Persicobacter psychrovividus: one gene and its partner. The protein of the gene in region 1 binds, or shares a complex with, the protein of each later gene. Links are inferred from orthologs where the notes say so. Each region holds a gene or a part of one and is shown in the gene's direction. Other genes may lie near its edges.

Region 1 (5,706 bases):
TCAACGATACGATCGCCAGTGACATTTACCCCTGTGGTTTCAAGGTCGAAAAATACAAGGGGTTTATTTAGTTTTAAATTCATGATAAGCTGCTTTAAAATGTTTACTTGACCCAACGGTCAGCGATCGATTGTAGGTTGATGCCTCCAAGGTTTCCTGAGGTCATGATCAGTAAGTTACCCTCGGGGCTCCAGGATTCGATTTTATCCTGAAGGTCTTTGGGGTCTTGAAGATAACAAATGTCCTCCTTAGCAAAGGCATTTTTGATGTCTTTTTCTGAAATAGGAGGGAGTCCCTTGTGTTCAAGGACTGATTTATTGACAAATACCACAGGATTTTCAATACCAGCCAAAGCGTCGGCGTACTGAGGCAGGAAATCCTTGTTCAGCGAGCTGAAGGTATGCAATTCCAGAATGGTATGCATGGCGCGCTGAGGGAACTGTTCCTGTACCGCTTTTGCTGTGGCTTTTACCTTACTTGGCGAATGGGCGAAATCATGATAGACGATCTGTTCGTCGCTGGATTTCAGAATGGTCAGTCGTTTGTTGGCCGTTTCAAAAGTGCGCATGGCTTCATAAAACTGCACATCAGTAATGCCCAATTGCTGACATACACCCTTGGCGCCAGCAAGATTTTCCATATTATGAGCACCGATAATAGCTACTGGAACGTCGCCTTCTTCGGTCATCAGATACGATTTCCCTTCCCTTACAGCGTAAGGATGCGTCTGGTAGGGGATTTGTGCCACGCCTGCACGGGGCATTTGTCCAATGCGGTTGACCTCAGGGTCCTGGCAGTTGTAAATCAGCGCGCCCTCTTTCGGGCTGAGGTCGGCAAGGGTTTCAAAAAGCCCAATGTATTCGTCGAGTTTTGGGAACACGTTAAAATGATCCCAGGCAATACCGCTGATCAGTGCAATATGATGGTGGTATTTTACGAATTTCGGTACACGGTCAAGGGCAGAATTCAGGTATTCATCGCCTTCGATAATAATGACCGGCGCATCGGAGAGCTTCACCGAAAGGTCAAAACCTTTAACTTTGGCACCCACCAAAAAGTCAAAATCCTGCTGATGGAAACGCAGCACGTGCATAATCATGGCCGTGATGCTCGTTTTGCCGTGGCTGCCAGCAATCACCACCCGCTTTTTGTCCTGGGATTGCTCATAGACAAACTCCGGAAAGGAATAAATCTTGAGCCCCAAAGCTTCCGCTTTCTGGAGCTCCGGGTTATCGGAACGGGCATGCATCCCCAGAATAATGGCGTCGAGGTCTTCACTGATGCGTTCGGCATTCCAGCCTTCGGTGTCAGGGAGTAGGCCTTCCTGCTGAAGGGCGGTACGTGCGGGGTCAAAAATTTCGTCATCGGAACCCGTGACAAGGTGCCCAGCCCTTTTTAGTGCAATAGCGAGGTTGTGCATAATGGCCCCTCCCATTGCAATGAGGTGTATTTTTAGTGGGTTGTTATTTTCCATGGGGAATGATACTTAATAGGAGAACAAAAATAGAAATTTATTCAAGCCGCCCCAAGGATTGCAGTGCTTTCCTCCTGAGGGCAGGGACGACTTTTGTGTACGGAAATTAAGAATTGATGCCCGCCTTATGCTTGTTTCTCGGATCGGATGCCTTATATTTGTGATCTTATTAATTGTGAAATTAGGGTGGCATGGCTATTGTCAGTGCTATAAGACACAGTTGAAAATCAAATAGGCCGTTATCACGAATATATATGTCTGAGAATAAAGAAAAAGGAACCGGAGCATTTCGCTTGCCTGTAACTGGGGGACCAGCAGAAAGTAAAATGCCTACCAAAACACGGGTGCCGAGCACGATGGCCGGAGGGAAATTGCCTCCACAAGCATCGGAGCTGGAAGAAGTGGTTTTGGGTGCGTTGATGTTGGAGAAAGATGCATTGACCAATGTGATCGATATCCTGCGTCCGGAGAGTTTCTATAAAGAACCGCATAAGCTGGTTTATAAGGCGATTCGTGATCTGTTTAACGATGCAGAGCCGGTAGATTTGATGACGGTGACCAACCGCCTGAGAAAAAATGGTGATCTGGAAAAAGCGGGAGGCCCTTTATACATCTCCAAGCTGACTTCCAAAACCTCCAATGCCGCCAATGTGGAGTTTCATGCCCGGATTATTTCCGAGCAGTCGATCAAGCGGGAACTCATTCAGGTGGCTTCGAAAATTCAGACCGAAGCCTATGATGAAACCCGTGATGTATTTCAGTTGCTTGACGATACCGAACGCTCTCTTTTTGAGGTTACCAACTCCAATATTCGCAAGTCGGTCGCCGATATGCGTTCTGTAATGGGGCAAGCAATTGCCGAGCTTGAAGCGAAAAAGCACTTGAAAGATGGCCTGACAGGTGTCCCTTCTGGTCTGACACAACTCGACCGCGTAACGGCAGGTTGGCAGCCTTCCGATTTGGTGATTATTGCCGCCCGTCCTGCGATGGGTAAGACGGCCTTTGTATTGACCGTGCTGCGAAATGCCGCCGTGGATTTTGAAAAACCCGCAGCGATTTTCTCGCTCGAGATGTCGAATGTTCAGCTGGTGAATCGTTTGATTTCCGCTGAAGCAGAGCTGGAGTCCGAGAAGCTGAAAAAAGGAATGTTGCAGGATTTTGAGTGGGAGCAGCTTGTGGAGCGTACCAACCGCCTGACCAACGCCCCGATCTTTATTGATGATACCCCTGCCTTGTCGATTTTGGAGCTTCGCGCCAAATGTCGTCGTTTGAAGGCACAGCATGATATTCAGATCATCATCATTGACTATTTGCAGTTGATGTCCGGTGATGCTAAATCCGCAAGTGGCGGAAACCGTGAGCAGGAGATTTCCTCGATTTCCCGTGCACTGAAAGGCTTGGCCAAGGAACTGAATGTGCCAGTTATTGCACTCTCGCAGTTGTCGCGTGCGGTGGAAACCCGTGGAGGTGATAAACGTCCGCAGCTTTCCGATTTGCGTGAATCTGGAGCGATTGAGCAGGATGCCGATATGGTGATGTTCCTTTACCGTCCGGAGTATTATGGTATTACCCAGGATGAGGCCGGTAACCCAACTTCGGGAACGGGAGAGGTAATTATTGCCAAGCACCGTAATGGCGCTTTGGATACGGTGCCTTTGCGCTTTATCGGTAAGTATACCAAATTTGAGGACCTTGACATGGGCGGTTTTCAGAACATGACCCGCATACCTGATGGTACTGCAACTTTCGATTCTGAAAATAATGTGATGACCATTCAGTCCAAGGCCAACGATCCTTCCTCTTTGGGTACACCACCAACACCGGATTATATTCCGCCAGAAGAAGAAAACGGTGCCAATCCACCGTTCTAAGATATTCCAACAGGAACACCAGCACGCTGAAGTCATTTTTTCAGCGTGTTTTTTTTGTCCCTGCTGATGCTTTGCGTAATTTGATCTTTCAGAATTTTACTGCTTTGGCAGTCAACAACCTTTTTTAAAACCTAACACAACCCCTATGAATTTTTGGGATCAGCCCGATGATACTAAACCACCCATAGCAGGTACCTGGACTAACCTCTACCTGATCACTATTGGGATCTTTATCTTTTATGTCTTGTTGTTTACCCTTTTATCGTCATTGGTATCATGAATTGGCTGGATTGGGTAGTATTGATCGGGACAATTTTTTCTATTGTAACCTATGGCATCTGGAAAACCAAGAATGCCAAAAATATTCAGGGATTTTTACTCGGCGATAAGGAGCTGAAGTGGTGGACCGTCGGGATCTCGATTATGGCCACGCAGGCGAGTGCGATCACCTTCCTCTCTACTCCGGGGCAGGCTTACGCCGACGGTATGCGGTTTATGCAATTTTATATCGGGATGCCACTGGCTATGGTGGTCCTTTGTGTTACCGCAATTCCCATCTTTTACAAGCTGAACGTCTTCACCGCATATGAGTATCTTGAAGGGCGTTTCGATTTAAAAACACGTTCCCTGGCGGCTTTTCTCTTTTTGTTTCAGCGGGGGCTGGCGGCCGGAATCACGATTTACGCTCCTTCTATCATCCTGTCGACTTTATTGCATTGGCCCCTTTTTCAGACCAATCTGATTATTGGCGTGCTGGTGATTTTCTATACCGTTTCTGGTGGAACAAAAGCGGTGAGTAAAACGCAGCAGCACCAAATGACCATCATGATGGGCGGGATGGTCCTTGCCGGCATATTGATCGTGTTGATGTTGCCGCAGGAATTCAGCTTCTCCGACGGGGTGGCACTGGCGGGGCACCTCGATAAAATGGAAATGATTTCCTGGGAGTTTGATCTTAACGACCGGTACAATATCTGGTCGGGGGTACTCGGGGGTTTCTTTCTGTTTCTGAGTTATTTTGGCACAGATCAGTCGCAGGTGCAGCGTTACCTTTCTGGGAAATCGCTTACTGAGAGTCGTTTGGGCTTGTTGCTGAATGGTATCCTGAAAATTCCCATGCAGTTTCTGATCCTCTTCATTGGGGTGATGGTATTTGTCTTTTTTCAGTTTGAAAAGGCACCGTTGTTTTTCAATCAGTCGGTAGTGGAACAGGTGTACCTGACCGATCAGAAGGAGGCTTTTCAGGCATTGGAGCAGTCCCATGAACAAATATATCAGCAGAAAAAAGCCTTGGTTACCGACTGGGCTAAACAGGACAGGAACCCTGATTATATTCCGCAGATTAAATCGGTGAATGAGCAGGAGAAGCAGGTGCGGGAGCAGGCGGTTCAGCTGATTTCCGCGGCAGTACCTACGGCCGAAACCCGCGATACAGATTACGTCTTCATTACTTTCGTGATGCGCTATTTACCCCATGGAATTATTGGCCTGTTGCTTGCCGCGATTTTCTCCGCAGCAATGTCTTCGACGGCTTCGGAACTCAACGCCCTGGGCTCTACCACCCTGGTGGATATTTACAAAAGGAATATCAAGAAAGATGGCTCGGATAGCCATTACCTGAAGGCATCGCGCTGGTTTACTTTTGGCTGGGGAGTGGTGGCGCTGCTCTTCGCTTCTTACGCCAGTATGTTCGAAAACCTGATTCAGGCGGTAAATATTATCGGTTCGTTGTTTTATGGCACCATTTTGGGCATTTTCCTGACAGCCTTTTATTTGAAAAAAGTGCAGGGGCACGCCGTGTTTATTGGTGCCCTGGTGGCCGAAGCTGTGGTTATTTCTTGTTATAAGTTCAGTGATATCGGATATTTGTGGTTTAATTTGATAGGATGCGCAGTGGTGATGTCGGTAGGGTTCATTGTTCAGCAAGGAATGCCGAAAACCGCTGCTTAAGATAGATAATAGTCGATGAGTCGAAATATAGTGATTGTTGGAGGAGGGGCTGCGGGCTATTTTGCTGCAGCCAATATGGATGGTTTGCCTGCCGGTGTTTCGGTCACCATTTTGGAAAAGAGCAATAAAACGCTTTCAAAAGTAAAGGTGTCCGGTGGCGGGCGTTGTAATGTGACCACCTCCACCGATCAGGTGGGGGCTTTGGTGAAGCATTACCCGAGGGGAGAGAAGCAATTGCGAAACCTGTTCAAAGCTTTTGGCCCTGAGCAGGTGCGGGCCTGGTTTGAGCAAAGGGGTGTTGCCCTGAAAACCGAGCCGGATGGGCGCGTTTTTCCGGCTTCCAATGATTCTCAGACCATCATTGACTGCCTGCGTAATGAGGCGCAACGGCTTGGTGTAAAGGTGCAATAT
Region 2 (4,255 bases), 770 kb from region 1 along the record:
TTCAGATTGATTTATAGCTTTTTAAAATTATAAGTATACTTATTTTGAAAGAGGGGTCAGGTTAATCGCAATCACTTCTTTGATGGAAGGGACTTGCTTTTTTATCGCTTCCTCGATGCCTGCCTTCATGGTCATCGGCGACATTGGGCATGAGCCACAGGCCCCGATCAATTCAACTTTGACCGTATGATCTTCAATGATCTCAACGACCTTGACATTTCCGCCGTCAGATTCAAGATATGGACGGATACTTTCCAAAGCCAGCTCGACCTCCGATAACAATGGGGATTCTTTCATGACAATTATTTTGTAATAATAACTCTTTCAGTTTTGTCTAAATTGGCATTGCGCATCGCTACTTGCTGTGCTACATTTTGCGCCAACACATCGAAAGCCTCGGATGTGATACTATCTTTCATAACGGCAGGGTACCCACTGTCTCCACTTTCGCGAATTTCCTGTACCAGAGGGATTTGACCCAAAAATGGCACCTTGAAACGTTCGGCCATGTGTTTTCCCCCATCTTTACCAAAAATATAGTATTTGTTCTCTGGCAATTCTTTAGGAGTAAAATAAGCCATATTTTCAATTAAACCTAAAATCGGTACATTGATTTGTGGCTGCTGGAACATCGATAGTCCTTTTTGTGCATCTACAATGGCGACTTTCTGTGGGGTAGTAACGACAACGGCTCCCGTAACGGCAACATTCTGGATCAAAGAAAGGTGGATGTCGCTGGTGCCTGGTGGTAAATCGACCACTAAATAATCGAGCGCTCCCCATTTGGTGTCGCCCAGAAATTGCTTGATGGCTGAAGTGGCCATAGGGCCCCGCCAGATTAGCGGGCTGTCAGCAGGAGTAAGAAATCCGATCGACATGACCTTAACGCCATATTGCTCAATGGGCAAGATCCAGGTTTTTTCGCCTTCTTTTTCCATCTCAGGTTGCTCATGCTCACAGTTGAACATGGTTGGGGCGGAAGGGCCATAGATGTCAGCATCCAGCAAGCCTACTTTGGCGCCTGTACGTGCCAAAGCGACAGCAAGGTTGGCAGAAACCGTAGATTTCCCTACGCCTCCTTTTCCCGATGCCACAGCAATAATGTTCTTTACTTCAGGTAAAAGGGGTGTTTTTGCCTGTGCACTTGTTACATCGTGTGTCATCTCTGGAATAACTTCCAGCTCACTATCGACCAACTGATGGATAGCCTCAATACAGTTATTTTTGATCAGCTCCTTGAGTGGACATGCGGGAGTGGTCAGGACCACCTTGAAGGCTACCGTAGGGCCTTCAATTTTAATGTCCTTGATCATGTTAAGGGTTACCAAATCTTTCTTCAGATCGGGGTCTTCAACCGTCGCAAGGGCTTTTATAATTTGTGATTCATTGATTGTCATTGATATATAAATCTATGATGAAGCCAAAGGCATTGATGTTGGTGGGTGGATTGAGTCCCTGGGGCACTCAGTCCTGTTTACCGACATGAAATTTAGGCTTTAAAAGATAAACAGACTCAAAATTAGTTATTTTTTTTGAATTTATATTTCATTATTCCTTCGAGCCCACATTTTAAACAGCTTGTATGGCTGAACTATTAGTTTTGTGGTAAAATAAAGCTAAATTTATTGTATAGAATGTCTTTCAGGCAGCATCTTCCTGTTTTATGATAGGGATATGCTTGATAAATCAGTACATTTGTAGGCTAAATTAGACAGGGATTTTTAACAAGAAAGTAAAGCATTGGGTATTAGTCAAAATACTGTTCAGCAAGTAAAAGATAGTATGGACATCGTGGATGTGGTGTCGGATTATGTCAGCTTGAAAAAAAAGGGACAAAACATGTGGGCTCCTTGCCCTTTCCATGAAGAGAAGACCCCTTCGTTCTCGGTGGCACCAACGAAAGGGTTTTACAAATGCTTCAGTTGTGGAAAAACCGGCGACCCAATACGCTTTGTGATGGAGATGGAAGGGATGGAATTCCCCGAAGCCATTCGCCATCTGGCGCAAAAATATGGCATTCCGATTGAGGAGACCAAACTGACAGAGGAAGTTAAGGAGGCCATCAGTTTCCGTGACCGATTGCATCAGGTCATGCATTTCGCCAAAGAACTCTATGTTCAGAACCTGTGGGAAAATAAAACCGGACGTGCGATAGGTTACAGCTACTTGCGCGAACGGGGAATGACCGACGAGATCATCAAAAATTTTGAGCTCGGCTATTCACTTGAAGAGTGGGAGGGATTTAGAAAGTCGGCAGAGAAGATGAACTATACTGTTCCTGAAATGGAAGGAGCAGGGATGGTGATTAATAAGGATGACGGCAAAAAAGTTTTCGACCGCTTCCGTGCCCGCGTGATGTTCCCTGTGCACAACCTTTCTGGGAAGATCATTGCCTTTGGTGCAAGAACGTTATCGACCAATAAAAAAGAAGCCAAATATCTTAACTCACCCGAAACAGAGATTTATCATAAATCTCGGGTGCTTTATGGTATTTATCAGGCAAAAGAACGCATCAGGAAAGAGGATAACTGTTACCTTGTAGAAGGCTATACAGATGTTATATCCATGCACATGTCGGGTGTGGAGAACGTGGTGGCCTCCTCGGGGACCTCCCTGACCGAAGATCAGATTAAACTGATCAAGCGTTTTACCAACAATATTACCGTACTTTTTGATGGCGACAGCGCAGGGGTAAAAGCCTCTTTGCGTGGGATTGCCATGATTTTGGCCGGAGGGCTCGATGTGCAGGCGGTCGCCTTTCCTGAAGGGGAAGACCCGGACAGTTATTCCCGCAAGATTGGGCCGAACGCTTTCCGTGAATACCTCAGCGATAAGAAAACCGACTTCATTACCTTCATTACGAATGTAATGCTAAAGGATGTCGGGAACGATCCGCTGAAAAAAACGCAGGTAGCCCGTCAGATTTTGGAAGTATTGGCCAAAATACCCGACGCCATCAAGCGGGATGTTTACCTGAAAACCTGTGCCAAATTACTGGAGATTTCTGAAGAAGCCCTGAAAAAAGAGCTGCAGGGAATCTTTGAGGAGGAGCAAAAGCGCAGTCAGTACCGTCCGCAGACCGGAGGAGCATCAACGCCACCGCCGTCAGCGCCACCACAAAATTACCCAGATTACGAGCCCGACTGGGCACCCTCGCCAGAGGAATTGATGGCTATAGGTGAAATTCCTGAGCCTTCAAAAACAAATGTCCCAGTACAGGAAACGGCCTATTCCGCAGATGTAGAACTTCTTCTTCGTCATGAGCGTGAAGCCCTGCGCATGTTATTGTGCTATGGCCAACTGGATGTGGAAGAAGGGAAGTCTGTGGCAGTGTATCTACAGGAAGAATTGCAGGGCGTGGACATTCTTGAAGAACGCCATCAAGGAATTTTTGAGGTATATTACAAACGCCTTGGTCTTGATCAGGATGTTTCGGGCACTGCGATGCTGGGAGCTACCGAAGGTGAAGAACGAGCGTTGGTGGATACCCTGATTTCCGTAAAATATAAATTGAGTGGATGGATGGATCGGCACCAGATCAATGTGCCCGTGGAGCAGGATAACCTGGGGCATAATCTGTACAAGGTTATTGTTAACCTGAAGTCGGCACATTTCGACCGTATGGAAGGACAATTGCAAGCACAGCTTGAGGAAAGCCATATTTCTGGCGATGAACAATTGATGATGGAAACGCTTGCAATGATTGTAGAGCTGCAAAATATGCGTAAGCAACTGCATCAGGAGGCACACCAGAACAGGTACAAACTATAACGGTTTCTCATCCAAGCATGAAAAGTAAAGACAACAAACATATGAAAAACGAACGACTTTTAGACCCCGTAGAGGAAGGCATCGAGGCCATCCGCAGAGGTGAGGTGATTATCGTAGTGGACGATGAGGACCGTGAAAATGAAGGGGATTTTATTTGTTCAGCTGAAAAAGTAACCCCTGAGATTATAAACTTTATGGCCACTCATGGTCGTGGTCTGATCTGCGCATCCCTGACAGAGGAACGATGTGCTGAGCTGGGGCTTGATATGATGGTCGGGAAAAATACGGCAGAGTTCGAAACCGCCTTTACGGTTTCTGTAGATTTGATCGGCCATGGTTGTACCACAGGAATTTCTGCCCATGATCGTTCAAAAACGGTGCGTGCATTGGTGGACCCCAATACCAAGGGGACAGATTTGGGCCGACCAGGTCATATCTTTCCTTTAAAAGCCAGAAATGGTGGGGTGTTGCGCCGTTCGGGGCA

Evidence for each region. Proteins that work in one complex are often made in the same cells at the same time.
Region 2: the proteins of dnaB (region 1) and dnaG are in contact, whole or in part, in a crystal structure (PDB 2R6A), measured with the Geobacillus stearothermophilus proteins. The link is inferred for Persicobacter psychrovividus from one-to-one orthologs. Residues at the interface, in WP_033016901.1 of Geobacillus stearothermophilus: Ser13, Glu15, Ala16, Gln18, Glu91, Leu92, Asp94, Ala95, Val96, Pro97, Thr98, Ala99, Ala100, Asn101, Tyr104, Tyr105, Ile108; in WP_049624496.1 of Geobacillus stearothermophilus: Lys456, Leu457, Leu458, Pro459, Ala460, Asn463, Ala464, Leu467, Leu535, Leu536, Ile537, Ala538, Gln544, Glu545, Asp548, Tyr549, His552.

The regions. Positions count from the first base shown.
Region 1 is NZ_AP025292.1:2,169,442-2,175,147, reverse strand. The notes cover bases 1,082-4,072. They hold dnaB (replicative DNA helicase), read left to right. Parts: upstream 1,082-1,800; coding sequence 1,801-3,345; downstream 3,346-4,072. Other genes in these bases: AABK40_RS09235 (sodium:solute symporter family protein), read left to right, coding at 3,622-4,072; AABK40_RS09245 (UDP-N-acetylmuramate--L-alanine ligase), read right to left, coding at 1,082-1,474. Also shown: AABK40_RS09250 (exonuclease domain-containing protein), read right to left, coding at 1-83; more of AABK40_RS09245, read right to left, coding at 104-1,081; more of AABK40_RS09235, read left to right, coding at 4,073-5,295; AABK40_RS09230 (BaiN/RdsA family NAD(P)/FAD-dependent oxidoreductase), read left to right, coding at 5,311-5,706. UniProt on the Escherichia coli protein: The main replicative DNA helicase, it participates in initiation and elongation during chromosome replication. Travels ahead of the DNA replisome, separating dsDNA into templates for DNA synthesis.
Region 2 is NZ_AP025292.1:1,401,323-1,405,577, forward strand. Bases 1,358-4,255 are described here. They hold dnaG (DNA primase), read left to right. Parts: upstream 1,358-1,740; coding sequence 1,741-3,771; downstream 3,772-4,255. Other genes in these bases: AABK40_RS06170 (Mrp/NBP35 family ATP-binding protein), read right to left, coding at 1,358-1,397; AABK40_RS06180 (bifunctional 3,4-dihydroxy-2-butanone-4-phosphate synthase/GTP cyclohydrolase II), read left to right, coding at 3,813-4,255. Also shown: AABK40_RS06165 (NifU family protein), read right to left, coding at 40-297; more of AABK40_RS06170, read right to left, coding at 303-1,357. UniProt on the Escherichia coli protein: RNA polymerase that catalyzes the synthesis of short RNA molecules used as primers for DNA polymerase during DNA replication.